3 regions of the Paracidovorax wautersii genome follow, and region 2 is predicted to be linked to each of the others. Evidence: riboswitches for the same ligand, from Rfam matches in the RefSeq annotation. Region 2 holds a riboswitch; each other region holds the start of a gene.
The links. Region 2 has a riboswitch for cobalamin ahead of cobW (cobalamin biosynthesis protein CobW). Riboswitches for the same ligand answer to the same signal wherever they lie in the genome.
Positions count from the first base shown of each region.

Region 1 (9,694 bases), 810 kb from region 2:
CGGCGACGTGGGCGAGGCCCCGCCGATCTTTGCCCAGGCCGCGGGTGCGCCCCTGGTCTATGCGGGCGCCACCGTGCCGCGCCCGCAGCTGGAAGCGGTGATCGTGCCCAAGGGCTCGCCCATCCGCAGCGTGGCCGACCTGAAGGGCAAGCGCGTGGCCTACAACAAGGGCTCCAACGTGCAGTACTTCCTGGTCAAGCTGCTGGAGAAGCACGGACTCAAGTACGCGGACGTGCAGTCCGTCTTCCTGGCGCCGCCCGATGCCCGGGCGGCTTTCGAGCGCGGTGCGGTGGACGCCTGGGTGATCTGGGACCCGTTCCTCGCTGCCGCGCAGAAGACGCTGGAGGCGCGCCTGCTGGCCGACGCCACGGGCGTGGTCAACAACCGTGCGTACTACTTCAGCTCGCGCGACTTCGCCACCAAGAACCCCGACGTGCTGCGCATCGCCGTCAAGGAGATCGATGCGGTGGACCAGTGGGTGTCGAAGAACAAGGGGGAGGCCGCGGCCGAGCTGTCTGCCGTGCTGGGGCTGGACCGGTCCATCACCGAGCTGTTCGTCGGCCGCGCAGGCTATGGCACGTCGGTGGTCACGCGCGAGATCCTGGCCGAGCAGCAGGCGATCGCCGACACCTTCTTCGCGCTCAAGCTCATTCCGAAGCAGCTCAACCTGCTGCATGCGGCCCCGGTCGACCTGCTGTGAGAACGCACGCCATGACCGCGCTCCTTCCCGGCTCTCTGCACCCACGCTTCGATCGCGTGCTGGCCGTGACCGCGGCCGCCTGGGGCCTTTCGTTGCCCTCGCCGCTGCCGGCGCACCGCGTTGCGCGTGCGCTGGGGGCGCGTCCTCCCGTGGCCCGCGTGCGCACCACCGCTGCCGCCCCCTTCAGCGGCTTCGCCATTTCCTACTGACCCGACGCACAGCGTCAGGAGACCGTCTATGCAAGTGTTCTGGTTCATTCCTACCCACGGCGATAGCCGCTACCTGGGCACCGCCGAAGGTGGCCGGGCACTGTCGCACGACTATGTCAAGCAGGTCGCCGTGGCGGCCGACAGCCTGGGCTACGAGGGCGTGCTCATTCCCACGGGCCGCTCCTGCGAGGACCCGTGGGTGATCGCCTCCAGCCTCATCGGCGAAACCAAGCGCCTGAAGTTCCTGGTGGCCGTGCGCCCGGGGCTGCACCAGCCCAGCCTGGCCGCGCGCATGGCGGCCAGCTTCGACCGCCTCAGCGGCGGGCGCCTGCTCATCAACCTGGTGACCGGCGGCGACCAGACCGAGCTGGAAGGCGACGGGGTGTTCCTGGACCACGCCGCGCGCTACGAGCAATCGGCCGAGTTCATCCGCATATGGCGCGAGATCCTGGCGCGCAGCCATGACGGCGGCACCTTCGATTACGAAGGCAAGCATCTCAGCGTGAAGGGCGCCAAGCAGCTGTTTCCGCCGCTGCAGAAGCCCTATCCCCCTGTGTACTTCGGTGGCTCGTCGGCCGCCGCGCACGATCTGGCGGCCGAGCAGGTCGATGCCTATCTGACCTGGGGCGAGCCCCCCGCCGAAGTGGCCAAGAAAGTCGCCGACGTGCGCGAGAAGGCGGCCCGCCATGGCCGCACGGTGAAGTTCGGCATCCGCCTGCATGTCATCGTGCGCGAGACCGATGCGGCAGCCTGGGCCGCCGCCGAAGACTTGATCAGCCGCGTGAAGGACGAGACGGTCGTGCAGGCGCAGGCCGTCTTCGCACGCATGGACTCCGAAGGCCAGCGCCGCATGGCCGCGCTGCACGCAAGGGCGAGAAACAAGGCTCCCACGCTCGACGCTGGCGCGTCTTCGCTGCCCCCCGAGGGGGCTCAATCGCCTAGGGGCGGCCCGTCGGCGATTGGACGCTCCCGCGCCGATCTGGAAATCAGCCCCAACCTGTGGGCCGGCGTGGGCCTGGTGCGCGGCGGCGCGGGCACGGCCCTGGTGGGCGATCCGCAGACGGTGGCGGCACGCATCGAGGAGTACGCGGCCCTGGGCATCGACACCTTCGTGCTTTCGGGTTACCCGCACCTGGAAGAGGCGTACCGCTTCGCCGAGCTGGTGTTCCCCCTGCTGCCGCTGCGCGTGCAGGAACGGCTCACCGGCGGCCACGCCCTCGGGCCCTTCGGCGAGACCGTGGGCAACCAGTACGTGCCGCGCGCGGCCCAGAGCTGAACGGCGGCAACGCCTCAACGAACAAGGAAAGAACGCACCCATGGCCATCCACTCCATCAACCATGTGCAACTGGCTTTCCCGGCCGGCGCGGAAGGGCAGATCCGCACCTTCTACGCCCAGCTGCTGGGCCTGACCGAACTGCGCCATGCGGCGACGGGACCGGCGCTGCACTTCGCGGCCGGCCCGCAGCGCATCGAACTGGTGCCCACGGAGCGCTGGGCGCCCGCGCCCGCGGCCTCGCACCTGGCTTTCGAGGTGGACAACCTGCCCGAGCTGCGCGGCCGCCTGTTGCAGGCCGAACTGCCGCTGGTGGAAAACCGCGCGCTGCCCGGCTACCTGCGCTTCTACGTCAAGGATCCGGCGGGCAACCAGCTGGAGTTCCTCGAGGCCGATACCGAGCAGGAGCTGCCCGTATGACCGCCAGCACTTCCGCGGGGACCGTGCGCGAGTTGCAGGTTTCCCCCGTGCCCGAGTCGCCGGACGGCCCTGCCAGCGGCGCGCTCGGCGTTGCCGCGTGGCAGGGGCTGGCCGCCGTGGGGCGTCGCCTGCTGCCCTGGCTGGTGCCGGTGGCGCTGATCGCCCTGTGGCAGGTGGCTTCGTCGCTGGGCTGGCTGTCCACGCGCGTGCTGCCCGCGCCGCTGGACGTGGTGAAGGCCGCCTGGACGCTGACGGAATCCGGCGAGCTGTGGACCCATGTGAAGGTGAGCGCCGGCCGCGCGCTGGCGGGGCTGGCCATCGGGGGCGGGCTGGGCCTGGTGCTGGGGCTGCTGACCGGATCGCTGCGCATCGCCGAGACGCTGCTCGACTCCACCATCCAGATGGTGCGCAACATCCCGGCGCTGGCGCTGATTCCGCTGGTCATCCTGTGGTTCGGCATCGACGAGTCGGCCAAGCTGTTCCTCATCAGCGTGTCGGTGTTCTTTCCCATCTACCTGAACACCTTCCACGGCATCCGCAACGTCGACCCGCAGCTGATCGAGATGGGGCGCACCTATGGTCTGGGCCGCTGGCAGCTGTACCGGGACATCATCCTGCCCGGCGCGCTGTCGTCCATTCTGGTGGGGCTGCGTTTCTCGCTGGGCCTGATGTGGGTGATCCTGATCGTGGCCGAGACCATTTCGGCGCAATCGGGCATCGGCTACCTGACCATGAACGCGCGGGAATTTTTGCAGACCGACATCGTGCTCGTCGGGATCCTGCTGTATGCGCTGCTGGGCAAGCTGGCCGACGTGTTCGCCCGGGCGCTCGAACACTGGTGGCTGCGGTGGCATCCCGGATACCAGTGAGCTACCCCCTGAGGCGCTGCGCGCCTTCCCCCTTCTCTCGACTCGCTGCGCGAGTCGGGAAGGGGGACGACGCCGGTGGCCTGGCGAAGCCAGTTCCACGGCGTCCGCTGGCATTGGGCCGCGCCGGTTTTTGAACGCATTGACCTGAATACAGGACCTGATATGACCTTGCATTTGAATCGTCGTACCGCGCTGGCCGCCATTGGCATGGCTGCGACAGGCATCGCTGCCGCACAGCCTGCTGCTTCCACCGTTCGCATCGGCTACCAGAAGTCGTCCACGCTGATCGCGGTGCTCAAGATCCAGGGCACGCTGGAAAAGCAGCTGGCACCGCTGGGCGTCAAACCCACTTGGCATGAGTTCACCAGCGGGCTGCCGCTACTGGAGGCGCTCAACCTCGACAACCTGGACTTCAGCGCCGACGTGGCCGACACCGTGCCGGTGTTCGCGCAGGCCGCCGGCGCGCAGCTCACCTTCGTGGCGCAGGAGGCGCCGTCGCCCACGGCCCAGGCCATTCTGGTGAAGGCGGATTCGCCGCTCAGGAGCGTGTCCGATCTGAAGGGCAAGAAGGTCGGGTTTGCCAAGGCGGCCGGCGCGCATTACCTGCTCATCGCTGCGCTGGAGAAGGCCGGGCTGTCGCTGGCCGATGTGCAATCGGCCTACCTCACGCCCGCCGATGGCCGCGCGGCGTTCGAGAAGGGCGCCATCGACGCCTGGGTGGTGTGGGATCCGTTCCTCTCGGCCGCGCAGCGCCAGTCGGGTGCCCGCGTGCTGGCGGACGGCACGGGCCTGGCGTCGTACCAGCGCTATTACCTGGCCAGCAGCAAGTTCGCCAACGCGCGGGCCGACGTGCTGCGGGTGGTCTACGCCGAGCTGGAAAAGACCGGCAAGTGGGTCAAGCAGCACCCCAAGGACGCGGCAGCGCTCCTGGCTCCCGTGTGGGGCCTGGACGCTGCCACCATCGAGCAGGCCAATGGCCGCCGCAGCTATGCCGTGCGTCCGGTGCTGCAGGACAACCTGGGCGAGCAGCAGAAGATCGCCGATGCCTTCCTGGCTGAGAAGCTGCTGCCGCGCAAGGTGAACGCCGTGGATGTGCCCTTGTTCAAAACGGGGGCATGACGCCATGGGTACCACCACTGCCCCTGAAGCCGGCGGCGTGCGCCTGGAAGCGCGCGGCCTGCACAAGCGCTACGGCGCGCGCGACGTGCTGCGCAACACGCAGCTCACCGTGGAGCACGGCGAGTTCATCGCCATCGTCGGCCGCAGCGGCTGCGGCAAGAGCACCTTGCTGCGCCTGGTCGCCGGCCTGGAAGAGGCGAGCAGCGGCGCGCTCTACACCGACGGCCAGGCCGTCCACGGTTTGCACGGCGACACGCGCATCATGTTCCAGGAGGCGCGCCTGCTGCCCTGGCGCCGCGTGCTCGACAACGTGACGCTGGGCCTGCCCAAGGCGCAGCGCGAACGCGGCCGCGAGGTGCTGGCCCAGGTCGGCCTGGCCGACCGCGAGAACGAGTGGCCGGCGCGCCTGTCCGGCGGCCAGCGCCAGCGCGTGGCCCTGGCGCGCGCCCTGGTGCACCAGCCGCGCCTGCTGCTGCTGGACGAGCCCCTGGGCGCGCTCGACGCGCTCACCCGCATCGAGATGCACCGCCTGATCGAAGGCCTGTGGCAGCGCCACCGCTTCACGGCCTTGCTCGTCACCCACGACGTGCAGGAGGCGGTGGCCTTGGCCGACCGCGTGATCCTCATCGAGGACGGCCGCATCGCACTGGACGAACGCATCGCGCTGGCCCGCCCGCGCTCGCAGGGCGATGCCGCATTTGCCGCCATCGAAAAACGCATCCTCGACCGCGTGCTGCAAAAGCCCTCGGCCGATGCCGCGCCGCCACCCGGCGCCGGCTGGCCCGGCGTGCCCGCGCACGGACTGCGCTGGGCGGTCTGAGCCGTCCTTGTTTGTTGAACGACCCGCTCCATCCCTTCCCGTTTCTGCCATCCCATCCACGGACTTCCAAAGGAGTTAAACCATGTCCATCCAAGCCATCAACGTGCGCAACCAGTTCAAGGGCAAGGTGCGCGAGATCGTCCGCGGCGACGTCGTGTCCGAAGTGGACGTCGAGACGCCCTGGGGCATCGTCACGTCCGTCATCACCACCCGGTCGGTGGACGAACTGGGCCTGGACGTCGGCTCCGACGTCGTGGCGCTGGTGAAGTCCACCGAGGTGTCGATCGCCAAGCTCTGAGCGGTGGTTTCAGATCAAAAAGGCCTGTAGCGCTTTTGGATAAAGCGCATGTAGCTATAAAAAATGTAGTAATCGACCAAAGGCGGCCCGCGGGCCGCCTTTTTTTATTCCGCTAGTTATCGCAAGTGCGTTGCGTTAATGCGCATAGAATGGCAGCGTTGGTGCTCGCGGCGGCATTCGTCCCGCCGCAGTTCAACGGGAAGCAGGAAGGCCCTCGGACGCGCACGCGTTCGCAAGGCCCAGCCTGCGCTGCCCCCGCAACGGTCAGCGGACGGGTCGCCCTGGTGCGGCCCACCTCCATCCACACGCCACTGGGCGCCTGCCAAGGTGCCTGGGAAGGCTTTGGAGGGCGTTCCGTCAGCCCGGATACCGGCCAACGAGGTGGCGCCAGCGCACACAGCGCGGGCGTCGTGTGCCCATACGCCGGCGGGGAGGCCGGTGCGGGCGACTTTCGTGATTGAGTGGATCCGATGATTCCATCCTGCTTTCCGCCGCTGCGCGTGCCTGCCTGGCCCGCGCCCCTTGCGTTCGCCCTGGCCGCCGCCTTTCCTGCCGCTGCGCAAACCCTGCCCACGGTCGTCGTGACCGGGGCGGCTCCGCCGGCGCCCACCACGCCGCTCGACCAGTCGGCCGACAGCGCATCGCGCCTGGGCCTCACGGTGCGCGAGACGCCCGCGTCCATCGACGTGGTGCCGGCCGAGGTGCTGGCCGAACGCGGCCTGCGCACGGTGACCGAGGCTGCGCAGGCCGCCGTCGGCGTGACGGCGGGGGACTTTCCGGCCGAGCCCAGCGCCTTCTCGATGCGCGGCTTTGCCAACAGCCAGATCAACACGCTGTACAACGGCATCAAGATCGGCCCGCCCAACATGACCTCGCGCGTGATGGACACGGCCAATCTGGAGCGCGTGGAATTCCTCAAGGGCGCGGCCTCGCTCATGTCGGGCGAGGGCGCCACCGGCGGCGCGGTCAACTTCGTCACCAAGGCGCCGCACCGCGGGCCGGTGCGCACCGAAGTGAACACGGCCGTGGGCTCGTTCGGCGAGCGGCGCCTGTCGGTCGGCTCGGGCGGCACCACCGCCTGGCAAGATCTGGATTACCGCATCGACGCGAGCGCGTCCAACAGCGACGGCTTCGTGGACGACACCTGGCAGCGCAACCGGCACGTGTCGGGCGGGCTGGACTGGCGCGCGGCGCCGGGCGTCAAGCTCTTCATCGCGGGCGAGGCCAAGCGCGACGACGGCAGCAGCTACTGGGGCACGCCCCTGGTGTCGGCCAACGCGCCGGGCGTGCAGCCGCGGGGCGGCATCGTCTCAGGCACCTACACCTCCGGCTTCAACGGCAGCGCCCTGGGGCCGGTCGCCATCGATGGCCGCACCCTGCGCACCAACTACAACGTGCAGGACAACCGCAACGAGGCGCGCGAGACCTGGCTGCGCGCCGGCGGCGAATGGCAGGCCAGCGATGCCGTCGTGCTGCGCACCCAGTTCTGGCGCTACACGGCCGACCGGACGTGGCTCAACAACGAGATCACCGCCTTCAACGCCGGCACGGGCCTGGTGGACCGCGAGCGCTTCTACGTCGCGCAGGACCAGACCAGCTGGGGCAACAAGACCGAATGGCAATGGGACGCGCGCGTGGCAGGCCTGGACAACCGCCTGGTGGCCGCCTTCGAGTACAGCGACCTCGACCTGGACCGGCCCGGCGCGGCCAACTTCCCGGGCGACAGCGTGAGCCTGGCGGACCCGCAGCGCGGCCGCTACGGCCTGCTGACCACGCAGCTGCAGACCACGCGCATCCGCAACACCGTGCTGGCGCTGGAAGACCGCCTGCGCCTCACGCCCACGGTGGCGCTGATCGGCGGGCTGCGCCAGGAGCGCATCGCGCTGGAGCGGTCGTCCGCCAACGCGGCGGGCGTGCAGCGCACGGGCTTCCCGTACGAGAAGACCTGGAATCCCACCACCGGCCGTGTGGGCCTGACCTGGGAAGCCGCACCCGGCACCACGCTGTACGGCCAGTACGGCACGGCGGCCGATGTGGCGGCCAACAACATCTTTTTGTTGGGCGCCACGCAGCCGCTGGACCTGACGCGCACCCGCAACGCCGAGGTGGGCGTCAAGCAGGCCTTCTGGCAGCAGCGCGGCGAATGGACGCTGGCCTTCTACGACACCGAGCGGCGCAACGTCTACGCCGCGCAGGGCGGTCAGCAGCTCGCGCAGGCGGGGGCGCTGAAATCCCGCGGGGCCGAGGCATCCGTGGCCCTGCGGCCGGATGCGCAGTGGAGCCTGTGGGGCAACCTGGCGCTCAACCGCGCGAGGTATGAGGGCTACAACCTGGGCAACGGCACCTCGCTGTCCGGCAACCGTCCGCCCAACGCGCCGCGCCTGGTCGCCAATGCCGGGGTGGGCTACCGCTTCATGGCGGGCGTGCCCATGCAGGTGTCGGCCTCGGTGCGCCACGTGGGCGAGCGCTTCCACAGCGATGCCAACACCGTGCGCCTGAACGGCTACACCGTCTTCGACGCCGCGCTGGCCGTGGACGTGGCGCGCGATGTGCAGCTCACCCTGCGCGGCCGCAACCTGGGCAACCGCACCTATGCGGCCTGGGCCGATCCGTTCTACCCCGACCAGATCCTGCTGGGCGCGCCGCGCAGCTACGAACTGGCGCTGCGCTGGACACTCTGACCGACATGCCCTTGGCCACCACCACTGCCACCGCTGCTGCAGCCCTGCGGGAAGGCCGCGCGGTACCCGCGCTGGGCGCTGTGCTGCAGCTGCAGGGCGCGGCCTTCGAGGTGGCGGGCGGCCGCACGCTGCTGGCGCCCACCGACGTGAGCGTTCAGCCCGGCGAATGCGTGGCGCTGGTGGGGCCCAACGGTGCGGGCAAGAGCACGCTGCTGCGGTTGCTGGCCGCGCGGCTGGCGCCGACGCGGGGCGCTGTGCGCGTGCTGGGCCAGAACCTGGCGGACTGGCCCGCCGCCGAGCGCGCGCGCCATGTCGCGCTGCTGGGACAGGGCGATGCGGTGGAGCCCGGCCTGCGGGTGCAGGACTATGTGGCGTTCGGCCGCCTGCCGCACCAGCAGCGCGCCAGCCGGGCGCAGCACGCGCAGGCCGTGGCGCACGCATTGCACACCTGCAGCGCCACTGCGCTGGCCGCCCGCACGCTGGGCAGCCTGTCGGGCGGCGAGCGCCAGCGCGTGCACCTGGCGCGGGCCCTGGCGCAGGAGCCCGCGCTGCTGCTGCTGGACGAGCCCACCAACCACCTCGACCTGGCGGCACGCGCCGATCTGCTGGCGCTGGTGCGCGGCCTGGGAATCACCGTCATCGCGGCCCTGCACGAGCTGGGCCTGGTGCCGGGCTTCGCCACCCGCGCCTGGGTGCTGCACCAGGGGCAACTGGTGGCCGATGGCCCGCCGGCCCAGGCGCTGAGTACCGAGCGCGTGGCGGCCGTCTTCGGCATGGAGTTGGTGCATGCGCACCATCCACGGCACGGCGGCACGCTGTGGGCCTTCGAGCGGGCGGCGTCGGCATGAGGTTCCGTCTGCCTTCTTTCTACCGGCCTGCGGCCTGGCTGGTCGCAAGCCTGGTGGCGGCCGCAGCGGCCGCCAACGCCGCAACGGCCACGCCAGGCTTTCCCGTCAAGGTGAGCAATTGCGGCGAGCCGCTGCGCTTCGATGCGCCCCCGCGCCGCCTGGTGGTCCACGACCTCAACATGGCCGAGATGGTGATGGCGCTGGGCCTGCAGCCCAAGCTGGTGGGCGTCACCGGCATCACCGGCTGGTACAAGTCCAGCGCAGACTTCTGGAAGGCGCTGGGGCCTGTGCCCGAGCTGGCGCCCAAGTACCCCACACTGGAAAACCTGCTGGCGGTGCAGCCCGATCTGTTCTTCGCCGGCTGGTATTACGGCATGCAGCCGGGCGGCGGCGTCACCCCGGCCACGCTGGCGCGGCACGGCGTGGCCACACTGGTGCTGACCGAGAGCTGCGTGC
Region 1 is NZ_JAVIZX010000001.1:3,295,901-3,305,594, forward strand. Features, by position in the region: gene QE399_RS14920 (sulfonate ABC transporter substrate-binding protein) at 1-700, shown strand, start outside; gene QE399_RS14925 (hypothetical protein) at 712-909, shown strand; gene QE399_RS14930 (FMNH2-dependent alkanesulfonate monooxygenase) at 938-2,185, shown strand; gene QE399_RS14935 (VOC family protein) at 2,226-2,603, shown strand; gene ssuC (aliphatic sulfonate ABC transporter permease SsuC) at 2,600-3,472, shown strand; gene QE399_RS14945 (aliphatic sulfonate ABC transporter substrate-binding protein) at 3,635-4,591, shown strand; gene QE399_RS14950 (ATP-binding cassette domain-containing protein) at 4,596-5,411, shown strand; gene QE399_RS14955 (TOBE domain-containing protein) at 5,494-5,709, shown strand; cobalamin riboswitch at 5,852-6,101, shown strand; gene QE399_RS14960 (TonB-dependent receptor) at 6,180-8,390, shown strand; gene QE399_RS14965 (ABC transporter ATP-binding protein) at 8,396-9,238, shown strand; gene QE399_RS14970 (ABC transporter substrate-binding protein) at 9,235-9,694, shown strand, end outside.
Region 1: linked by a shared signal. The riboswitch ahead of QE399_RS14960 (TonB-dependent receptor) and the one ahead of cobW (cobalamin biosynthesis protein CobW) in region 2 are both predicted to bind cobalamin.

Region 2 (9,694 bases):
CGCCTGCCGGCGCGCGGCCCTGGGCGCCACGCCCTGCTGCTCCAGCAGCTCCGTCTCCTGCAGGATGCGCGCACGGATGGGATTCTCCTGCGCGTCCTCGGCCTCCAGCGCGGCGACGGCCTGCACGGCGGCGTCGAACATCTGCACGGTGGTCGGGAAGGCGTCGCGGAAGAAGCCCGAGATGCGCAGCGTGACGTCGATGCGCGGGCGCCCCAGCCCCACGCGCGGAACGACCTCGAAATCGACCACGCGCTGGCTGCCCGCGGCCCACTTGGGGCGCACGCCGATCAGCGCGAAGGCCTGGGCGATGTCGTCGCCGCCGGTGCGCATGGTGGCCGTGCCCCAGACCGACAGGCCCAGCGTGCGCGGGTAGTCGCCGTGCTCCTGCAGGTAGCGCTCGACGAGGCGCCGCGCGGATTGCTGGCCCAGCTCCCACGCCGTGCGCGTGGGAATGGCGCGCGTATCCAGCGTGTAGAAGTTGCGCCCCGTGGGGAGCACATCCGGCCGGCCGCGCGAGGGCGAACCGCTCGGGCCCGGCGGCACGAAGCAGCCGCGCAGGCCGCGCAGCAGCTGCGTGAGTTCCTGGCCGCCGCAGGCGTCCAGCGCGGGCGCCAGCGTGTGCCGCACGCGGCCCAGCACGGCCTGCGTCTGCGGCCAGCCGGCGGCATCCTCTGCGGATTCCAGCACCCGCAGGGCGAGCAGCTCCAGCCGCTCGCGCGTGTCGCCGTGGTGGCGCCAGGGGTCGGCACTCACGGCCTGCAGCGCTGCGGGGCGCGGGCCGTCCCAGGGCCGGGCAGCATCGTCGATCTGCAGCGGATCGAAGCCGGTGCCCCGCAGCAGATCGGCCGCCAGGGCTTGCAGCAGACCCGCCTGCGCCCCCTGGCCGTCGCCGGCGGGGTAGCGGGCCAGCGCCAGCAAGGTGTCGCGCCGCTGGCGGCCCGTGGGCGACGCGCCGAAGATGTGCAGCCCGTCGCGGATCTGCGTCTCCTTCAGCTCGCACAGATAGGCGTCGATGCGTGCCAGGATGGCATCGTCGTCCGGCGGCGGCACTGCATCCGCCGCGCAGCCGCCCTTGCCTGCAGTCGGACCGCACAGGTCCAGTTCCTCCAGCAGATGCTGCTGGCGCACGGCGTCCAGGATCTGGCGGCGCAGCAGCCCGGCCCGGCGCGCGTCGACCAGCAAGGCGTCGTAGTACTCGTCCACCAGCCGCTCCAGGTCCTGCATGGGGCCGTGGTTCTCGGCGCGCGTCAGCGGCGGCATCAGGTGGTCGATGATCACGGCCTGGCTGCGGCGCTTGGCCTGCGCGCCCTCGCCCGGGTCGTTGACGATGAACGGGTACAGGTGCGGCAGCGGGCCCAGGATGGCGTCGGGCCAGCACACCTGCGACAGCGCCAGGCTCTTGCCCGGCAGCCATTCGAGGTTGCCGTGCTTGCCCACGTGCACGACGGCGTCGATGGCGAACACATCGCGCAGCCAGAAGTAGAACGCCAGGTAGCTGTGCGGCGGCACCAGTTCGGCGTCGTGGTAGCTGGCGTAGTCCTGCGCCCCGGCCGTGGCCAGCGCCCGTGCGGGCTGGATGCCGACGAACACCTGGCCCAGCCGCAGCCCGGCGATCATGAAGCGCCCCTGGCGCACGGCCGGGTCGTCCTCCGGCGCCCCCCAGCGGGCGGCGATGGCGTCGGCCATGCCGGCCGGCAGCTGCGCCAGCCGTGCGCGGTAGTCCGCCAACGCGTAGCTCTGCCAGGCCGGACGCAGCAGCCACTGGCGCGGATCGTTGGCGATGCCCTGCTGCAGCGTCTGCATGAGGGCGTCGCCATCGGCCGGCAGCGCGGCGTCGGGCCCCAGCGCGTAGCCCTCCGCGCGCAGGCGCTGCAGGATGCCGACCACCGAGGCCGGCGTGTCCAGCCCCACGCCGCTGCCGATGCGCCCTTCGCTGCCCGGGTAGTTGGCCAGGACCAGCGCCAGGCGCTTTTCGGCGGCCGGCAGGCTGCGCAGCCGGCACCAGCGGCGTGCCAGCTCGGCCACGAAGGCGACGCGGTCCGGCTCGGGTTGGTAGGCCACCACGTCCGCCTGCGTCACCGCGCTGCGGTGCGACAGGCCCTTGAAGCTGATGGCCCGCGTGACGATGCGGCCGTCCATCTCGGGCAGCACGATCTGCATGGCGATGTCGCGCGGGCGCAGGCCCAGGCTGTCGGCCCACCAGTCCTCGCGGTTGCCGCCGCTGGCGATCACCTGCAGCACCGGCGCATCGCCGGCCAGGGCGGCACCTTCGTGCTTCAGCGCGGCGAAGGACGTGGTGTTGAGCACCAGCTGTACGGCATGGTCGGCGCACAGTGCCTGGAAGGTGGCCAGGCACAACGGGTCCTTGAGCGAATCGAGCGCCACGGGCAGTGGGTTGAGGCCCTGGGCGCGCAGCGTCACCGCCAGCGCGTCGAATGCGGCGGTGTTGGCCGCCATGAGGTGCGAGCGGTAGAACACCAGCGCCACCACCGGAGCGCCCGGCGCCCAGGCCGCGCGCAGGTCGTCGATGCCCGGCACCGCATGGGTGGGTGCGAAGGCGGCCGGCACATGCACGGCGGCCTGCGGCAGGCTGCGCGGCGGCTGCGGTGCGCCGCCATGGCCGAGCCCATGGAAGGCCACGGCCCGCACGAACTGCAGCGCATTGGCCGCCCCGCCCGCGCGCAGGTACTGCCACAGCAGGTGGCAGACCGAGGGCGCGAGCGTGCTGCGCTCCACCAGGGACAGGTCCTCCTGCAGATCGCCCGAGAACATGGCCAGCCGCTGGCCGTTCTTGCGCGCCAGTGCACCGATCTGCTGAAAGCCGTAGGGCCAGACGGATTCGGAGCCGAGGTGGTCCACGATCACCACGCGGGCGTGCTGCAGTACCTCGTCGATGTAGAGGTCGAGCGAGGCGGGCTGGCGCAGGTACTGCAGGTTGACCAGGCGCACGGAGGGAAAGCCGGCCTCCTCCGTGCGCGCCAGCTCCTCGCACGCGCCGGAGAGCAGGGCGAGGGTGGTGTCGGCGGAGCTGAGGATGACGATATCGCCCGGCGTCTGGTCGAGCCGGGTGACGATGGAGTCGTCTTCTACGAAGCCGCCGGGGCGGGTGGAGAGGAGGTGCATTCGGAGTGTTTTTGGGGTCTAGCGCTTATGGGACAAGCGCATACAGCTATCATTTTTGATTTTCTGGGAAGTTTGCTTTCCGGGGCCGGGGTATGCGCCCGGCGGCGCACTCACTTTCTTTCGCTTCGCCGAAAGAAAGTAAGCAAAGAAAGGGCGACCCTGCTGTCTGCGTCCCCGCTCGCCTGCGGCGAACAGGGCAACCTGCGGTGCTCGGTCACGGGGCGGCGCCGTGGAACTCGCTGCGCGCTGGCGCGCTCCGCTCGGACAGCCACGGCGAGTCAGATCACGAAGCGGGTGTGTCCTGCGGCACACCCGCCCGCCCCGCGCCCTGTGCTCCTCGGCGCATACAGAAGGGCGTTGGGAGTCCACACGGGCCAACACTGCGCTCGGCCTCCCACTGCCGGGCCGAGCGCAGCGATGGCCCGTGTGGGGCGTTCGGGTTCCCTTCTGCCCGTGCCGAGAAGCGGAGCGCAGGCAGGGCGCATGCGCGTCGGAGCGCGCATGCCTCGTGAACTGACTCGCCGTGGCTGTCCGAACGGAGCTGCTCTGCAGCGCAGTGAGTTCCACGGCGGCCCTGCCTGCGCGAGCATCGCAGGCTGCCCCGTAGCGCAGCGAAGGGGACACGGGCAGCAGGGACGCCTTTCTTTTGGGTTCTTTTCTTTGGCGAAGCAAAGAAAAGAACCTCGGCCGCCGGGCCGAGACCCGGCACCGGGAAACAACCCCACAGCACCTGTCAAAAACGATAGCTGCCAGCGCACACCACATAAGCGCCAAACCCAATTTCAATTTCAAAGATTCAAGCCCCCACCCCCTCCAACCCCGCCCGCAACGCCCCCTCATCCAGCTCCTGCCCGATGAACACCAACCGCGTCCCCCGCGCCTCGCCCTCGCGCCAGGCGCGGTCGAAGTGGTGGTCGAACCGCCGGCCCACGCCCTGCAGCAGCCAGCGCATCGGCTTGCCCGGAATCTCCGCGAAACCCTTCACCCGCAGGATGGTCTGCTCGGCCACCAGTTTCTGCAGCGCCGCCAGCAGGCGGGCCTGGTCCACGGCCGGCAGGTCGATCACGTGGGCGTCGAACTCGTCGTGGTCATGGTCCTCGTCATGGTCGTGGTGGCTCACGCGCTGGTCGATGGTGGCCTCGGCCGCCTTCGACAGGCCCAGCAGCACGTCCAGCGGCAGGCGGCCCTGTTCGGACTGCACCACCTTCACCGATGCCGGAATCTCCTCGCGCACCAGCGCCTGCACCTGAGCCAGCGCGGCGGCATCGACCAGGTCGGTCTTGTTGAGCACCACCAGGTCGGCGGCCGACAACTGGTCTTCGAACAGCTCGTGCAGCGGCGATTCGTGGTCCAGATTGGGATCGGCGCGGCGCAGTTCGTCCACGGCCGCGGGGTTGGCCGCGAACTGGCCGCTGGCGGCGGCGGGCGTGTCCACCACGGTGACCACGGCATCCACGGTGAAGACGTTGGCGATCTCCGGCCACTGGAAGGCCTGCACCAGCGGCTTGGGCAGGGCCAGGCCGCTGGTCTCGATGAGCACGGCGTCGATCTGGTCGCGGCGCTCGGCCAGCTGCTTCATCACGGGGAAGAACTCTTCCTGCACGGTGCAGCACATGCAGCCGTTGGCCAGCTCGTACAGAGCGCCTTCGCGTTCGTTGCCCTCGTCGTCGCAGCCGATGCCGCAGCCTTTGAGGATCTCGCCGTCGATGCCCAGCTCGCCGAACTCGTTGACGATGACCGCGATGCGCCGGCCGTCGGCGTTGTCCAGGATGTGGCGCAGCAGCGTGGTCTTGCCGCTGCCCAGGAAGCCGGTGACGATGGTGGCGGGAATCTTGGACGTTTGCATGGTGGTGTCGGCCCTTTCTTTCTTCATTCCGGTGTCGTGCCTGCCGGCGCGCGTGCGACTTGCATGCATGAATGCATAGGTGGCGCTCGCGTCGCCTGCGTGTCTGTCCGCGGCATGCATGCGTGTGTGCACAGAGGAAAGGAAAGGGCCGCGCCGCGCGCGCAGCGACCTGACCGGACCAAGGCACTCCCGCAGCGTCCGAAGCGGTACGAAGGCCGGTATCCGGGCTCACGGACCGCCGCACCGCCCGACACGATGCCGGAGGGTGCGACCGGGCCCTCGCCTTCCCACGCAGGGCGGCCTGCGCAGTGGCTGCGCCGCCCCACAAAGAAGGGCGTGCGCGGAGGGTCCTTGTGTCCGCTGACCGTTGCGGGGGCAGCGCAGGAATAGCACCCGTGGGGTAGGCCCTGCCGCCCCGGTGCGCACCTGCTTCCCGTTGAACCCCGTGGGCCTTGCGGCCGGTGGGGCACCTTCGAACCGGACGGGTGCGGGTGCCGGCCTCGTGCCGGACGCCCTGCCTCCGTCCTGCGGCGGATTATGCGGGATAGCCGCCGAGGGCCTACTCACACAAATCCGGGAGCGACGCCGCGCGGCGTCGCCCGCGCTGGCAAGGCAGGGGACTTGCGGCGCTCAGACGCCTTGCAGGCATCTCCGGCTGCGGGCCGCGCGATTCCCGGATCGGTGTTGCCATGTCCTGGCCGCCCGCCCCTGTGCACAGGCTTGCCGGATAATGCAGCGGCCCCTTCCAAGCCTCCAAGCCGGCCCGCACGGCCCCGTCCCCTGATGAATCCTGACGCCCACAACCTCTGGCGCGCACCGCGCTGGGCCCTCGCTGTCCTGCTGGCCGTACTGGGCATGGTCGGGCCGTTCTCGATCGACACCTACCTGCCGGCCTTCTCGGGCATTGCCGCCGCGCTGGGCGCGACGCCGGTGGAGATGCAGCAGACGCTGTCGGCCTACCTGTTCGGCTTCGCCTTCATGACGCTGTTCCACGGGGCGCTGTCGGACAGCTTCGGCCGGCGCCCGGTGGTGCTGTGGGGCATCGCGGTATTCACGCTCGCCTCGGCCGGCTGCGCGCTGTCCAACAGCATCGGGCAGCTGGTGTTCTTCCGGGCGCTGCAGGGGCTGTCGGCGGGCGCGGGCATCGTGGTGTCGCGCGCGGTCATCCGCGACATGTTCCCGCCGGCCCAGGCCCAGCAGGTCATGAGCCAGGTGACGATCTACTTCGGCGTGGCGCCGGCCATCGCGCCCATCGTGGGCGGCTGGCTGTTCGTGCACCTGGGCTGGCACAGCGTGTTCTGGTTCCTGACCGGCGTGGGCGTGCTGCTGTTCGTGGCCAACTTCCGCCTGCTACCCGAAACGCTGCACGCCGAGCACCGCCAGCCCTTCCAGGCCCGCCACCTGCTGCAGGGCTACTGGCAGCTGGGATCGAGCCCGCGCTTCCTGCTGCTGGCGCTGGCCAGCGGCGTGCCCTTCAACGGCATGTTCCTCTACGTGCTGGCGGCGCCCGCCTTCCTGGGCGAACACCTGGGACTGTCGCCCTCGAATTTCTTCTGGCTCTTCATCCTGACGATTTCCGGGATCATAGGCGGTGCCTGGCTCAGCGGCCGGCTGGCGGGCCGCATCGCCCCCAAGCGGCAGATCCGGCACGGCTTTCTCATCATGTTCACCATGTCGGTCCTGAACCTGGCAGCCAACCTGCTGTTCACGCCGCACGTGTCGTGGGCGCTGTTTCCGATCGCCATCTTCTCCTTCGGCTGGGCGCTGATGGTGCCGGTGGTGACGCTGCTGGTGCTGGACCTGTACCCCGAGCGCCGCGGCATGGCTTCGTCGCTGCAGGCCTTCGTCGGCTCCACGGCCAACGGCCTAGTGGCCGGCGTGGTCGTTCCCCTGGTGATGCACTCCACCCGGCTGCTGGCCTGCGCCTCGCTGGCGATGATGTGCATCGGCCTGGTGGCCTGGATCTACCTGCACCACCGCTGGCCGGACATCGGCCGCACCACCACGCAAGGCTAGCGCCGCGGCCGGCAGGCACCAGGCCGAGGTCAGGCGCCCTGCTGGCGCCGGTCTATGCCGCGGGACTGGTAGTAGCGTACCTTCTCCGCGTACATGGCCTGGTCGGCCCGGACCACGGCGGCCTCGATCTGTTCGCCGGACGCCGCGCAGGCCATGCCCATGGAAAGACTCAACGGCTGGCCGGGGTAGAACTGGTTGTTGAGTTCCAGCAGAGAGAGGATGCGGTCCATCATGTTGTGGGCGCCGCGTTCGTCGGTGGCCGGCATCACCACCGTGAACTCGTCCCCGCCGATCCGGGCCGCGCATGCCGGCGCATCGACCGCCTTGGCCAGCACCTCGCCCACGCGCCGCAGCATCGCGTCGCCCGCCGCGTGGCCCGCTTCGTCGTTGATCGACTTCAGCCCGTTCATGTCGATCACCACCACCGACACGGGCCACGGCCCCTTGCGGGTGAGGCGGTTGAGCTCCTCGACATAGAACGCGCGGTTGCGCAACTGCGTGAGCACGTCGTGCTTGCCCAGGTATTCCAGGTAGGCCTCGGCCTTCTTGCGCGCCGTGATGTCCACCAGAGACAGCAGCACCATGCGCCAGTCGTGCCGGTGTTCGTCCATCACCGCAAACTGCATGTGGATGTGGACGGCCTCTCCGGACAGGCTGTAGTTGACGACCTCACGCTGCTGCACCAGCTTGCCGTCCCACAGGTCCAGCAGCTGTTCGGCGAACGAGTCATGCATCTCGCCGCGGAACACCTTGCCGATGTTGTTCAGCAGCGTCTCCTTGCTGTCCGCCCCGAACATCGACAACGTCTGCTGGTTCACGTCGATGACGCGGATCTCGTGCATGCAGCGGTCCACGAACTCCGGATGCACCTTCAGAAAGGTCTTGAAGTCGCGGATACCCTGCGAGCGCACCTCGTCCAGCAGCAGCTTGACGGCGCTGAAGTCCTCGACCCACAGCGACACCGGCGAGAACTCGAACAGCCCCCGCGCATACTGCTCGCTCTGCAGCAGCTGACTGCGCGAACGCACCTGCGCCGTGTTGTCCTCCAGGGAAATGAGCACGCGGCTCCAGTCGTGCTCGTGGCCCGGCAGGATGCGCCCGCGGATCTGCACGTCCAGCCGGCGCCCGTCCAGCGTGTAGTTCACCGTCTGGTTGGAGAATTCCAGCGCCCCGGACCACAGCTGCAGCAGCTCTGCAATGGCCTGCGCATGCATGTCGCCGCGGAACACCGTGCCCAGCGACGCCACCAGCGTCGCCTGGTCGGGCGCGGCAAAGAGATCCAGCGTGCGCTGGTTGACCTTCAGCACCTTGATGGCCGCACCGTACTGCTGCATGCACTCCGGGTGGCTGCGCACGTGGGCCGCCACATCCTGCACGCCAGACGCGCGCCAGCCGTCCAGCAGGCGCTTGAGATCGCTGAAATCCTCCAGCCACAAGGAGACCGGAGCGATCTCGAACATGTGTTCGAAATCGGCATCCGAAGACAACGAAGAGGACATCCCGAAAACCTCCAACGCGAAAACCCGGCCTTGGCCCACCGTTTCCGCCCACGTTTTGATTCACGCGGGGATCCGGACGCTGCGCCACGGCGCGCCCTCCCCTGTCCGGTCGATTATTGCCTTGGCCATCCCTGCCGGGCGCCGGAGGGCCTTGCAACGCCGCGAAAAAGCCCCGGGCTGTCGCGGCGCCGCTGGCGCCACGCCCCGCCCCCTCGGGCAGCGCCATGAAAAAAGCCAGCCCCATGGGCTGGCTTTCTGGGCATGCCAGACCGAAGGGTCTGGCGCCGCCGCTGCGCTCAGCGGGCGGGACGTGCAGGACGCTTGCGCGCGTCGTGCGGCGTGAAGGGCTTGCCGCCCGGCGCTGCCGGCTTGGAGAAAGCAGGCTTGCGCGGTGCGAAATCCCCACGCGGAGCGCGCTCGTCGCGGCCAGCGAAGCCGCCCCGGGGCGCGTCGCCAAAGCCCGGCTTGCGGCCGTAGCCATCGGCATCGCGACGCGGACCGAAACCCCGCTCGTCACGGCCGGCGGGTGCGCCACGCGGGGCGCCACGGTCACCACCGAAGCCACCGCGGTCACGGTCACCGAAGGAAGGACGGTCGCCGCCGAAAGGGGCGCGGTCTGCACCGCCACCACCAAAGCCGGCACGGTCTCCGAAGGAGGGACGGTCGCTCCGGCGATCACCGCCGCCGAAGCCACCCCGGTCACCGCCGCCGAAGCCGCCGCGGTCGTTGAAGCCCGAGCGGTTGGCATAGCCACCGGCCGGCTTGCGATCGCGGCCAAAGCCGCCACCACCGCCCTCATTGCGGCGAGGGCCGCCACGGCCACCACCGAAGTCCTGGCGTCCACCCTGCGGGGCGCGCTGCTGTGGCTCCAGCCCAGGAATCACTTCCGACTTGAACTGCTGGCGGCTGTAACCTTCGATGTCGAAGATACGGCGGCGGTCGCGGAACTCCGCAAACGTGACGGCCAGGCCATCGCGGCCGGCACGGCCCGTACGGCCGATGCGGTGGGTGTAGTCCTCGGCCTTCATGGGCAGGCCGTAGTTGAACACGTGCGTGATGGTGGGCACGTCGATGCCGCGGGCGGCCACGTCGGTCGCCACCAGCACCTGCACCTGGCCCTGGCGCAGCGCCATCAGGCGGCGGTTGCGCAGGCCCTGGCTCAGGGCGCCATGCAGCGCCACGGCGCTGAAACCGTCCTGCTGCAGGTCAT
Region 2 is NZ_JAVIZX010000001.1:2,487,441-2,497,134, reverse strand. Features, by position in the region: gene cobN (cobaltochelatase subunit CobN) at 1-3,123, opposite strand, end outside; gene cobW (cobalamin biosynthesis protein CobW) at 3,920-4,969, opposite strand; cobalamin riboswitch at 5,166-5,458, opposite strand; gene QE399_RS11270 (multidrug effflux MFS transporter) at 5,753-6,985, shown strand; gene QE399_RS11265 (sensor domain-containing diguanylate cyclase) at 7,015-8,484, opposite strand; gene QE399_RS11260 (DEAD/DEAH box helicase) at 8,781-9,694, opposite strand, start outside.

Region 3 (9,694 bases), 380 kb from region 2:
TGCCGGCTGGGGGGCGACGAATTCGTCATCTACCTCCACGGGGGCGACGAGAGCATTGCGGCCGCCGTGGCGCAGCGCATCCTGGACGACATGCTGCGCCCGTTCGCGCTGGATGGCATGGGGTTTTCCATCCAGTGCAGCATCGGCGTGTCGCTGTACCCGCAGGACGGCGCGACGCTGGACGATCTGGTCAAGCAGGCCGACACCGCCATGTACGGCGTGAAGGAGCGAGGCCGGGGCAGCTATGGCTTCTACCAGCCGAAGATGAACGCCAACCTGCTGTCGCGCATGCAGATGGAACATGCGATGCGGCAGGCGGTGGGGCTCGGCCAGATGGCCGTGCACTACCAGCCGCAGGTCGCCATGGCGTCCGGCCGCATCGTGGGCGCCGAGGCGCTGTTGCGCTGGACCCATCCCGAGATGGGGGCGGTGTCTCCCGCAGAGTTCATCCCGCTGGCGGAGGAGTCCGGCTACATCGTGGCGCTGGGCGCTTGGGTGATGGAGCAGGCCGTCCAGGAGGCCGCGGCGTGGTTGCGGGCCGGAACGCCGGTGGTGGTCGCGGTGAACGTGTCGGCGCTCGAATTCCGCCAGCCCGGCTTCGTGGAGCACCTCACCCAGCTGCTCAGCCGGCACGGCCTGCCCGCCAGCCTGCTCGAACTGGAACTGACCGAGACCATCCTGCTGCAGGACGGGCAGGAGACCGAGCAGCGGCTGTCGGTCCTTTCGGCGTTGGGGGTGGGGCTGGCCATCGACGACTTCGGTACCGGCTATTCCAGCCTGGCGTATCTGAAGAAGCTGACCATCCACAAGCTGAAGATCGACCAGTCCTTCGTGCGCGGGCTCCCCGAGGACGATGGGGACCGTGCCATCGTGACGGCGATCACGAGCATGGGCCGTGCCCTGCATATCGAAGTGGTCGCCGAAGGGGTGGAGACCGAGGCGCAGCGCGTGGCGCTTGCGCACATGGAGTGCCAGTATTTCCAGGGCTTCTTGTGTGCGCCGGGCCTGCCGGCGGGCGCTTTGCGCACGCTGCTGGCAGAGCGCAAGGCGTACTCGTGGGAGCCGCCGTCACCGACGCCGTCGGCGTGATGAAGAATACGCTGCCGCGCTACGGGCGCGTGGGGGCGGATTCAGGGGGAAGAGGTGTCTGCGAATGCCACCGGGCCGTCATCCTGAACCGGGGGTTCAGGTGGGCGAGGGCAGCCAGGCGTTGGGTTCATCTGACGCGAGATGATCACGCTCACCGGGCGATGTACCAGGCCCATGCTCGTTGAGCATTGGTTCAAGGAAATATAAAGCCCGGCAGCACCGCAGACGCCTCCATTGTAGGCCCGCCTGCGGCGCGCGTCGACGCGCCGGGGGAAGACCCGTCAGAGAAGGCGGCCATCGTCGCCCAGCGCCTCGTCCAGGCGCTGGAGCAACGACGCCATGCGCTGGTCGTCTTCGGGCTGCGGCGGGGCCGCACCGGTGGGTGGTGCGGGCGGCTGTGGCTGCTGCAAGGCGGGCTGCTGCTCCCGGTCGGCGATGTCGAAGGCCAGGTTGAGCGCGGCCAGCACGGCGATGCGCTCGCGGGCGCGCACCTTGCCGGCGTCGCGGATGCGCGTCATGGCCGAATCCACGCGCTCGACGGCCTGGAGCAACCGCTCCTCGTGGCCCTCCGGGCAGGCCAGCAGATAGCTCTGCTGCATGATCTGAACCTCGATCTGCTTCATTCGCCCTCCTTGGCGCCGGGCGTTTCCGGCGAGACGGGCAGACGGTCGAGCAGCGCGTTCACGCGGGCCCGGGCGGCCTGCAGCCGCGACTTAAGGGAATCGCGCTCCTGGGTGAGTGCCGTGACCTGCTGCGACAGCAGCGCATTGGTACGCTGCAACTCGGCGTGGCGCAGGAGCAGGCGTTCGACGCGCTCGGCGATCTGGTCGATGGAAGACGTTGGGGCCATACAGCGGGCGATTGTAGGGTTCGTCCGCCGAACGGTCATCCAGGCGACGCTGAGCCGGGTCCGCCGCGCGCTGCGCTTCTCTGCTGCGGGCGGTCTGCCGCGTGGCACATCTTCGCCATCGCTGCGGCTAGGGCGGTGGGTCTGCGCCTTGCAGCGGTCCCCGGCAGAGCGCGCCGCATCGCGGGGCTTGTTCAGCGTCGCCTAGAATCGCGCCGTTGGTGCTCGCTGCATGGTTCGCATGCCGCAGTTCAACGGGAAGCAGGGAGGCGCGCCCTACGGGTTTGCGCTGTGCCTGCGCTGCCCCCGCAACGGTCAGCAGACGGGTCTTCGGGCCCTCTCTTTCTTCTCAAGCCACTGGTGCCGTGAACAGGCGCTGGGAAGGCGACGAAAGGGTGTTCTGCCAGCCCGGATACCGGCCAACACCAGGGGGTCGTGGCGTCGATGGATGCCGTGGCCTGTCAGCCCATTGCCGGCGGGGAGGCCGGCGCGGGTATTTCACGCAATGACCACCATGTTCTCGACCCTCTCGAGCGTGCGCGCGGCCCCCGGTGCCCGCCCACGCGCCGTGGCCCTCGCCACTGCCTGCCTGTGTTCCCTGTCCGCCCTTGCCGCGGACCAGATCCCTTCTTCCGATGTGGCTTCGATGCCTGACACGGTGGTGACCGCCACCCGCACGGCGCAGCCGCTGTCCGACCTGGTCGCCGATGTCTCGGTGGTCGACCGCGAAGCGCTGGACCGCAGCGGCGCGGCGGCGCTGGAAGATGTGCTCGGCCGCCTGCCGGGCGTCGAACTGGTGCGCAACGGCGGACCCGGCTCCACGACCAGCGTGTACCTGCGCGGCGCCAACAATGAGTTCACCGCGGTCTATGTGGACGGCATCCGCCTCGATACCCAGAGCGGCTCGGGCGGCGCGCCGTGGGAGGCCCTGCCGCTGGATGCCATCGACCGCATCGAGGTCCTGCGTGGCCCGGCCGGCGCGGTGTACGGGTCGGACGCCATCGGGGGCGTGATCCAGGTGTTCACCCGCAAAGGGGAAGCGGGCGTGCGCCCTTACGCCAGCGTAGGCGCCGGCAGCCAGAGCACATACCGCGCCTCGGCGGGCGTCAGCGGCGGCGCGGGCGCATGGGACTATGCGCTGGGTCTGAGCCATGTGGACAGCGAGGGCTTCAACTCGCGCACCACGGCCACCGCCAACCCCGACAAGGACGGCTATCGCCGCATGGCGGGCAGCGGCCGCCTGGGTTGGCAGGTGGCGCCCGGCCAGCGGCTGGACGCTACGCTGCTGTACGCCGACACGCATAGTGGGTACGACAGCACCAGCCGCACGGCCGACGACCGCAGCCGCAACCGGCTGCAGGCGGTGGGCCTGAACTGGCAGGCACGCTGGAGCGAGCGCTACAGTACTTTGATGACGGCCAGCGAATCCCGCAGCGACTACCGCACGCGCCCCTCCGTGTACGACACGCGGACGGTGCTGCGCAATTACCTGTTCCAGAACCAGTGGGCGCTGGGCGCGGGCCAGCAACTGACGGCGTCGCTGGAGCGGCGCGAGGACCAATTGACCAACACCAGCATCGAAGGCAACGAGCGCGAGCGCCACCAGGACGCCCTGGCCCTGGGCTACGGCCTGCGCCATGGCGCTCACACCGTTCAGCTCAACGCCCGCCATGACCGCGACAGCGAGTTCGGCGGCAAGAGCACCGGCAGCGCCGGGTACGGATACGAGTTCGCGCCACAGTGGCGGGCCACCGCGTCCGTGGGCACCGCTTTCCGCGCGCCCACGCTGTACCAGCGCTTCAGCATGTACGGCGAGGGCAGCCTGCGCCCGCAGGAGGGCCGCAATGCCGAGCTGGGCCTGCGCTGGGCGCGCGGTGGCGACAGCTTCTCGGCCACGGCCTACCGCAACCGCGTGCGCAATCTCATCAACTGGACGGGCGGCACGGGTGCCTGCGCGGGTAATGACGGGCCCTTCGGCGGCTGCTACGCCAACGTGGGCCGGGCGCGCTACGAGGGCGTGACGCTGGCCGGGGCCTACCGCCTCGGCGCAGCGGTGCGCCTGCGCGGCTCGGTCGACTTCCAGAACCCGCGTGACGAGGCCACCGGCAAGCTGCTGGCACGCCGCGCCAAGCGCCACGCCGTGCTGGGCGCCGACACCGACGTGGCCGGCTGGACGCTGGGCGCCGAAGCGCAGGCCACCGGCCGCCGCTTCGACAACGCGGCCAACACCAGGCGCCTGGGCGGCTACACCGTGCTCAACCTGTCGGCCAGCCGCACGCTGGGCCGTGACCTGCGCCTGCAGGCCCGGCTAGACAACCTCGCAGACAAGGCCTATCAGCTGGCTGACACCTACGCCACGCCCGGCCGCACGTTCTACGTGGGGCTGGCGTGGGCGCCGCAGTGATGGCGCCGGGCTCCCACGCCGGCAGCGCCCGCTGCCCGGCCCTGGTGGTGGCGGCGCCAGCCTCCGGACAGGGCAAGACCACGGTCACCGCCGCGCTGGCGCGCCTGCATGCGCGCCAGGGCCGGCGGGTACAGGTGTTCAAGTGCGGGCCGGATTTCCTCGACCCCCACTGGCACGCCCTGGCCAGCGGCCGGCCGGTGCACCAGCTCGACCTGTGGATGACCGGCGAGGACGACTGCGCGCGCCGCCTGCATGCCGCAGCGCAGGCATCCGACTTGGTGCTGATCGAAGGGGTGATGGGCCTGTTCGACGGCGAGCGCAGCGTGGCCGACCTGGCCCAGCGCTTTGGCATTCCCGTGCTGGCGGTGATCGATGCCTCCGCCATGGGGGGCACACTGGCCGCCATCGTGCACGGCCTCAAGCACTACCGGCCGGGCCTGCCCTGGGCGGGCGTGCTGGCCAACCGCGTGGCCACGGAGCGCCACATCGACCTGCTGCGCAGTGGCCTGGGCGATGCGCAGGACTGGCTGGGCGCCTTGCCCCGCGTGGTGCCGCAGGCGGGTTCCGCCACAGCGGCCGGCCCGCTGCGCTCCCCCGGCGCACTGCTGCCCGAACGCCACCTGGGGCTGGTGGCCGCCCACGAGCTGCACGACAGCCTGGAGCGCCTGGACGCCGCGGCCGATGCGCTGCTGAACACGCCGCTGGGCCAGATGGACCTGGCTGCGCTGGGGCAGCGCTGGTCCGTAGACTTTGCTGCGCCCACCGAGCCGCCCGGCGCAGCGCAACCGCGGCTGCTGCAGGGGCGCCGCGTCGCCGTGGGCGGGGACGAGGCCTTCTGCTTCGTCTACCAGGCCAACCTGGACACCCTGGCCGCGCTGGGGGCCGAGGTGGTGCGCTTTTCGCCGCTGCGCGATACGGCGCTGCCCCCTTGCGACGCCGTGTGGCTGCCCGGCGGCTACCCCGAGCTGCATGCCGACACGCTGGCCGCCAACACCGGCATGCGCGATGCGCTGCACGCCCATGTGGCCGCAGGCCGGCCGCTGTGGGCCGAGTGCGGCGGCATGATGGCGCTGATGGAGTCGATCACGCTGGCCGACGGCCAGCACAAGCCCCTGTGGGGCCTGCTGCCGGGCCACGTGCGCATGCAGCGCCGCCTGGCCGCGCTGGGGCCGCAGCAACTGGACCTGGGCGGCCACGTGCTGCGCGGGCACACTTTTCACTATTCGACCTGCGACAGCGCAGCCCCGGTGCGCACCTGCACGGCGCGCCCCGGCCAGGCGCCCGAGCCCGCCGTGGGCGAGGCGCTGTACCGGCGCGGCAGCGTGCATGCCAGCTATTTCCATGCGTGGTTCGCGTCCAGCCCGCAGGCCACGGCGCTGCTGCTGGGCGGGGAGGGCGGGGCATGAGCCATGCGTTGCGCCCCATCGCCCGTAGCGAGCTGATCCTGGGCGGGCAAAAGAGCGGCAAGTCGCGCCGCGCCGAACTGCTGGCACGCCAGTGGCTGCAGGCCTCGCCGCAGCACCGGGCGCTGCTGGTCGCCACCGGCCAGCCCTGGGACGACGAGATGCGCGCGCGCATCGAGCGCCACCAGCGCGAACGCGCCGAACGCGTGCCCGGCCTGGCCACGCTGGAGGAGCCGCGCGACCTTGCCGCCGCCCTGGCCCGGCACAGCCGCGCCGACACGCTGATCGTGGTGGACTGCCTGACGCTGTGGCTCACCAACTGGCTCATGCCGATGGAATCATCCGAATCCAAGCCAAATAGGCCTCTAGCCCTTGACTGGAAAGCGCAGTGCGCTCTCTTTTTGGAAGCGGTTCAGGCCGCGCCCGGCCCGGTGGTGCTGGTGGGCAACGAGATCGGCCTGGGCGTGATTCCTATGGGCCGCGAGGTGCGCGCCTTCGTGGATGCGCTGGGCGTGCTCAACCAGCGCGCGGCCGCGGCCTGCGCGCGCGTGACGCTGGTGGCAGCAGGCCTGCCGCTGACGCTGAAGGACGAGGCGCCATGAACCGCTCTCCCGCCGTGGTGCGCCGCTGGATGGCCGGCGTGCTGTGCGCCCTGGCCTGTGCCACCGCCGGTGCGGCCGCCGCGCAGGCGATCGACGTGACCGATGGCCGCGGCCGCCGCGTGCATTTCGACCGCCCGCCCGAGCGCATCGTCAGCCTGCTGCCCTCGCTGACGGAGAGCGTGTGCGAGCTGGGCCAATGCCATCGCCTGGTCGGCGTGGACCGCTATTCCAACTGGCCGGCGGCGGTGCAGCGGCTGCCGCAGATGGGCGGTGGCATCGATCCGAATGTCGAGGCCATCGTCGCGCTGCGGCCCGATGTGGTGCTGCTGTCCGCCAGCACCCGCGCCAGCGACCGGCTGGAGGCGCTCGGCGTGAAGGTCGTCGCGCTCGAGCCCAAGACCCATGCCGACGTGCGCCAGGTGCTGACCACGCTGGGCGCGATGCTGGCCGTGCCGCCGCAGGAGGGCGCCGAGCGGCTGTGGCGCGTGATCGACGCCGGCGTGCAGGCGGCTGCGCAATCGCTGCCGGCCCGGGCCCGCGGCGCGCGCGTGTATTTCGAGGTGAGCCGCGGCCCGTACGCGGCCGGCACGGCGTCCTTCATCGGCGAGACGCTGGCGCGCCTGGGCGCGCGCAACGTGGTCGGGCCCGAACTGGGGCCGTTCCCGCGGCTCAACCCCGAGTTCGTCGTGCGTGCCCGTCCGGACGTGCTCATGGTGGGCAACCGCAGCATGCAGCCCATGGTGATGTACCCGGGCTGGCAGGCACTGCCCGCCGTGCGCGACCAGCGCCTGTGCGTGTTCGGCCCGCAGGAGTCCGACATCGTTGTGCGCCCGGGGCCGCGCATGGCCGAGGCCGCGCGCCTGATGGCCCGCTGCCTGGCGGACAAGGCGCCATGAGCCTGCGCCCCACCGCTCCCAGCGCCGCACCTGCTGCCGTGGCCCCGGCACCCGCGCCCGCGCCCGCGCCCGCGCCCGCGCCCGCGCCCGCCGGCCGCCGCGGCCTGTGGCTGGCCGTAGCCCTGCTGCTGGCCAGCGCCGGGATGCTGCTGCTGGGCGCCAGCGTGGGCAGCACGGGCTTCGAGAGCATGCTGCGCATGCGCGAAGACCCGGTGGCGCTGCAGATCGTGTGGGACATCCGGCTGCCGCGTTCGCTGGGCGCCTGGCTGGCGGGCGCGCTGCTGGGGCTGGCCGGCGCCATTGCGCAGGGCCTGTTCCGCAACCCGCTGGCCGACCCCTATCTGCTGGGCAGCGCCTCCGGTGCGGCACTGGGCGGGGCGGTGGCCATGGCCTGGTTCGGCCTGTCGCCCACGGCTGCGCAGTGGCTGGCGCGGCTGGGCATCACCGGCATGGCCTTCATCGGCGCGGCCGGGGCCGTGGTGCTCACGCTGGTGCTGGCGCGCGGCGTGCAGCACACGCTGCGGCTGCTGCTGGCCGGCGTGATCGTGGGCGTGGTGCTGGGCGCCGCGCGCGATCTGGTGGAGCTGGCCTCGCCCGACATCCTGCAGGCCATGCAGTCGTTCACGCTGGGCAGCACGGCCTTCGTGGGCTGGGTGGCCTGCCTGCTCATGGCCGCGGCCTGGGTGGTGTGCGCGGCGCTGGCCTGGGCGCTGTCGCGCGTGCTGGACGGCCTGGCGCTGGGCGAGGCCACGGCTGCCAGTCTGGGGCTGCGCCTGGTGCCCATGCGTGTCGGCCTGGTGGCTGCGCTGGCGCTGGCCACCGGCACCGCCGTGGCGCAGACCGGACTCATCGCCTTCGTGGGCCTGGCCGCGCCGCACCTGGTGCGCTCCATCGTGCGGCTGCGCCACGCCGGCCACGTGCTGCTGGCCAGCCTGATGGGCGCCACGCTGCTGCTGGCGGCCGACCTGCTGGCGCGCTGGCTGCTCGCGCCGCAGGAGCTGCCTGTGGGCGTGCTCACCGCCGCGCTGGGCGGCAGCTACCTGCTGTGGCGCATGCACCGCCGCACGGCGCAGGGTGGTGCACTATGAGAAACATAGCTGTAAGCGCCCGTGGATTGGGCGTTAGCGTGCCAAATGGCTGGATACTGCAGGGCGTGGACCTGGCGCTGCCAGGGGGGCGCTGGACGGGCATCGTCGGGCCCAACGGGGCGGGCAAATCCACGCTGCTGAAGGCCTTGGCGGGCGTGCTGCCCGCAGCCCGCGTGCAGGGCGACGTCGCGCTCTTCGGCCGTCCGTTGCAGGCGCTGCCGGCCCGCGAGCGGGCGCAGCAGCTGGCCTGGCTGGGCCAGAACGAAGGCACGGCCGACGACCTGACGGCCTACGACGTGGCCATGCTCGGGCGCCTGCCGCATCAGCGCTGGATGGCGCCGCCCAGCGCGGCCGACCATGCCGCCGTCGAGGCCGCGCTGCGCACCACCCAGGCGTGGGACGGGCGGCACCGCCCGCTGGCGGAACTGTCCGGCGGCGAGCGCCAGCGCGTGCTGCTGGCCCGCGCCCTGGCGGTGCAGGCGGCGGTGCTGCTGATGGACGAGCCGCTCGCCAACCTCGATCCGCCCCACCAGTCCGACTGGCTGCAGACCGTGCGCGCCCTGGTGGCGCAAGGCACCACCGTGGTCAGCGTGCTCCATGAGATGTCGATGGCGCTGCAGGCCGACGACCTGGTGGTGCTGGCCGCCGGCCGCGTCGTGCACCACGGCGCCTGCGCCGACCCCGCCACCCATGCGGCGCTGGAGCAGGTGTTCGACCACCGCCTGCAGGTGCGCCAGATCGACGGCCAATGGATCGCGCTGCCGCGCGCCGCCAGCGCATCGCCTACGCTCTTGTGAACACAGAACCAACGCCCCTTTTTCTTTTTCTTTTATGCAGATAGAGACCCCACCCGCGGAGCGCCGCTCCGACAAGCCCGACGGCGAGCGCCGCGGCATCGTGCTGGTGCACACCGGCAATGGCAAGGGCAAGAGCACGGCCGCCTTCGGCCTGGCCCTGCGCGCGCACGGCCGGGGCAAGCCGGTCAAGATCTACCAGTTCATGAAGGTGCCCACGGCCCGCTTCGGCGAGCACCGCATGTTCGAGCACCTGGGCATTCCCATCGAAGGCCTGGGCGACGGCTTCACGTGGAAGAGCCGGGACCTGGACCACTCCGCCGAACTGGCGCGCGAAGGCTGGCAGCGCGCCCGTGCGGCCATCCTGGGCGGCGAGTTCTTCCTGGTGGTGCTCGACGAGATCACCTACCCGCTGATCTACGGCTGGCTGCCCCTGCAGGAGGTGCTGGACGTGCTGCGCGACCGCCCGCGGCACGTGCACGTGGTGCTCACCGGCCGCCGCTGCCCGCAGGAGGTGATCGACGTGGCCGACACGGTGACCGAGATGGCGCTGGTCAAGCATGCCTTCCAG
Region 3 is NZ_JAVIZX010000001.1:2,868,128-2,877,821, forward strand. Features, by position in the region: gene QE399_RS12920 (putative bifunctional diguanylate cyclase/phosphodiesterase) at 1-1,089, shown strand, start outside; RNA gene ssrS (6S RNA) at 1,141-1,320, opposite strand; gene QE399_RS12925 (cell division protein ZapA) at 1,371-1,712, opposite strand; gene QE399_RS12930 (DUF904 domain-containing protein) at 1,709-1,939, opposite strand; cobalamin riboswitch at 2,139-2,374, shown strand; gene QE399_RS12935 (TonB-dependent receptor domain-containing protein) at 2,442-4,340, shown strand; gene QE399_RS12940 (cobyrinic acid a,c-diamide synthase CobB) at 4,340-5,746, shown strand; gene QE399_RS12945 (bifunctional adenosylcobinamide kinase/adenosylcobinamide-phosphate guanylyltransferase) at 5,743-6,345, shown strand; gene QE399_RS12950 (ABC transporter substrate-binding protein) at 6,342-7,241, shown strand; gene QE399_RS12955 (FecCD family ABC transporter permease) at 7,238-8,329, shown strand; gene QE399_RS12960 (ABC transporter ATP-binding protein) at 8,326-9,126, shown strand; gene cobO (cob(I)yrinic acid a,c-diamide adenosyltransferase) at 9,161-9,694, shown strand, end outside.
Region 3: linked by a shared signal. The riboswitch ahead of QE399_RS12935 (TonB-dependent receptor domain-containing protein) and the one ahead of cobW (cobalamin biosynthesis protein CobW) in region 2 are both predicted to bind cobalamin.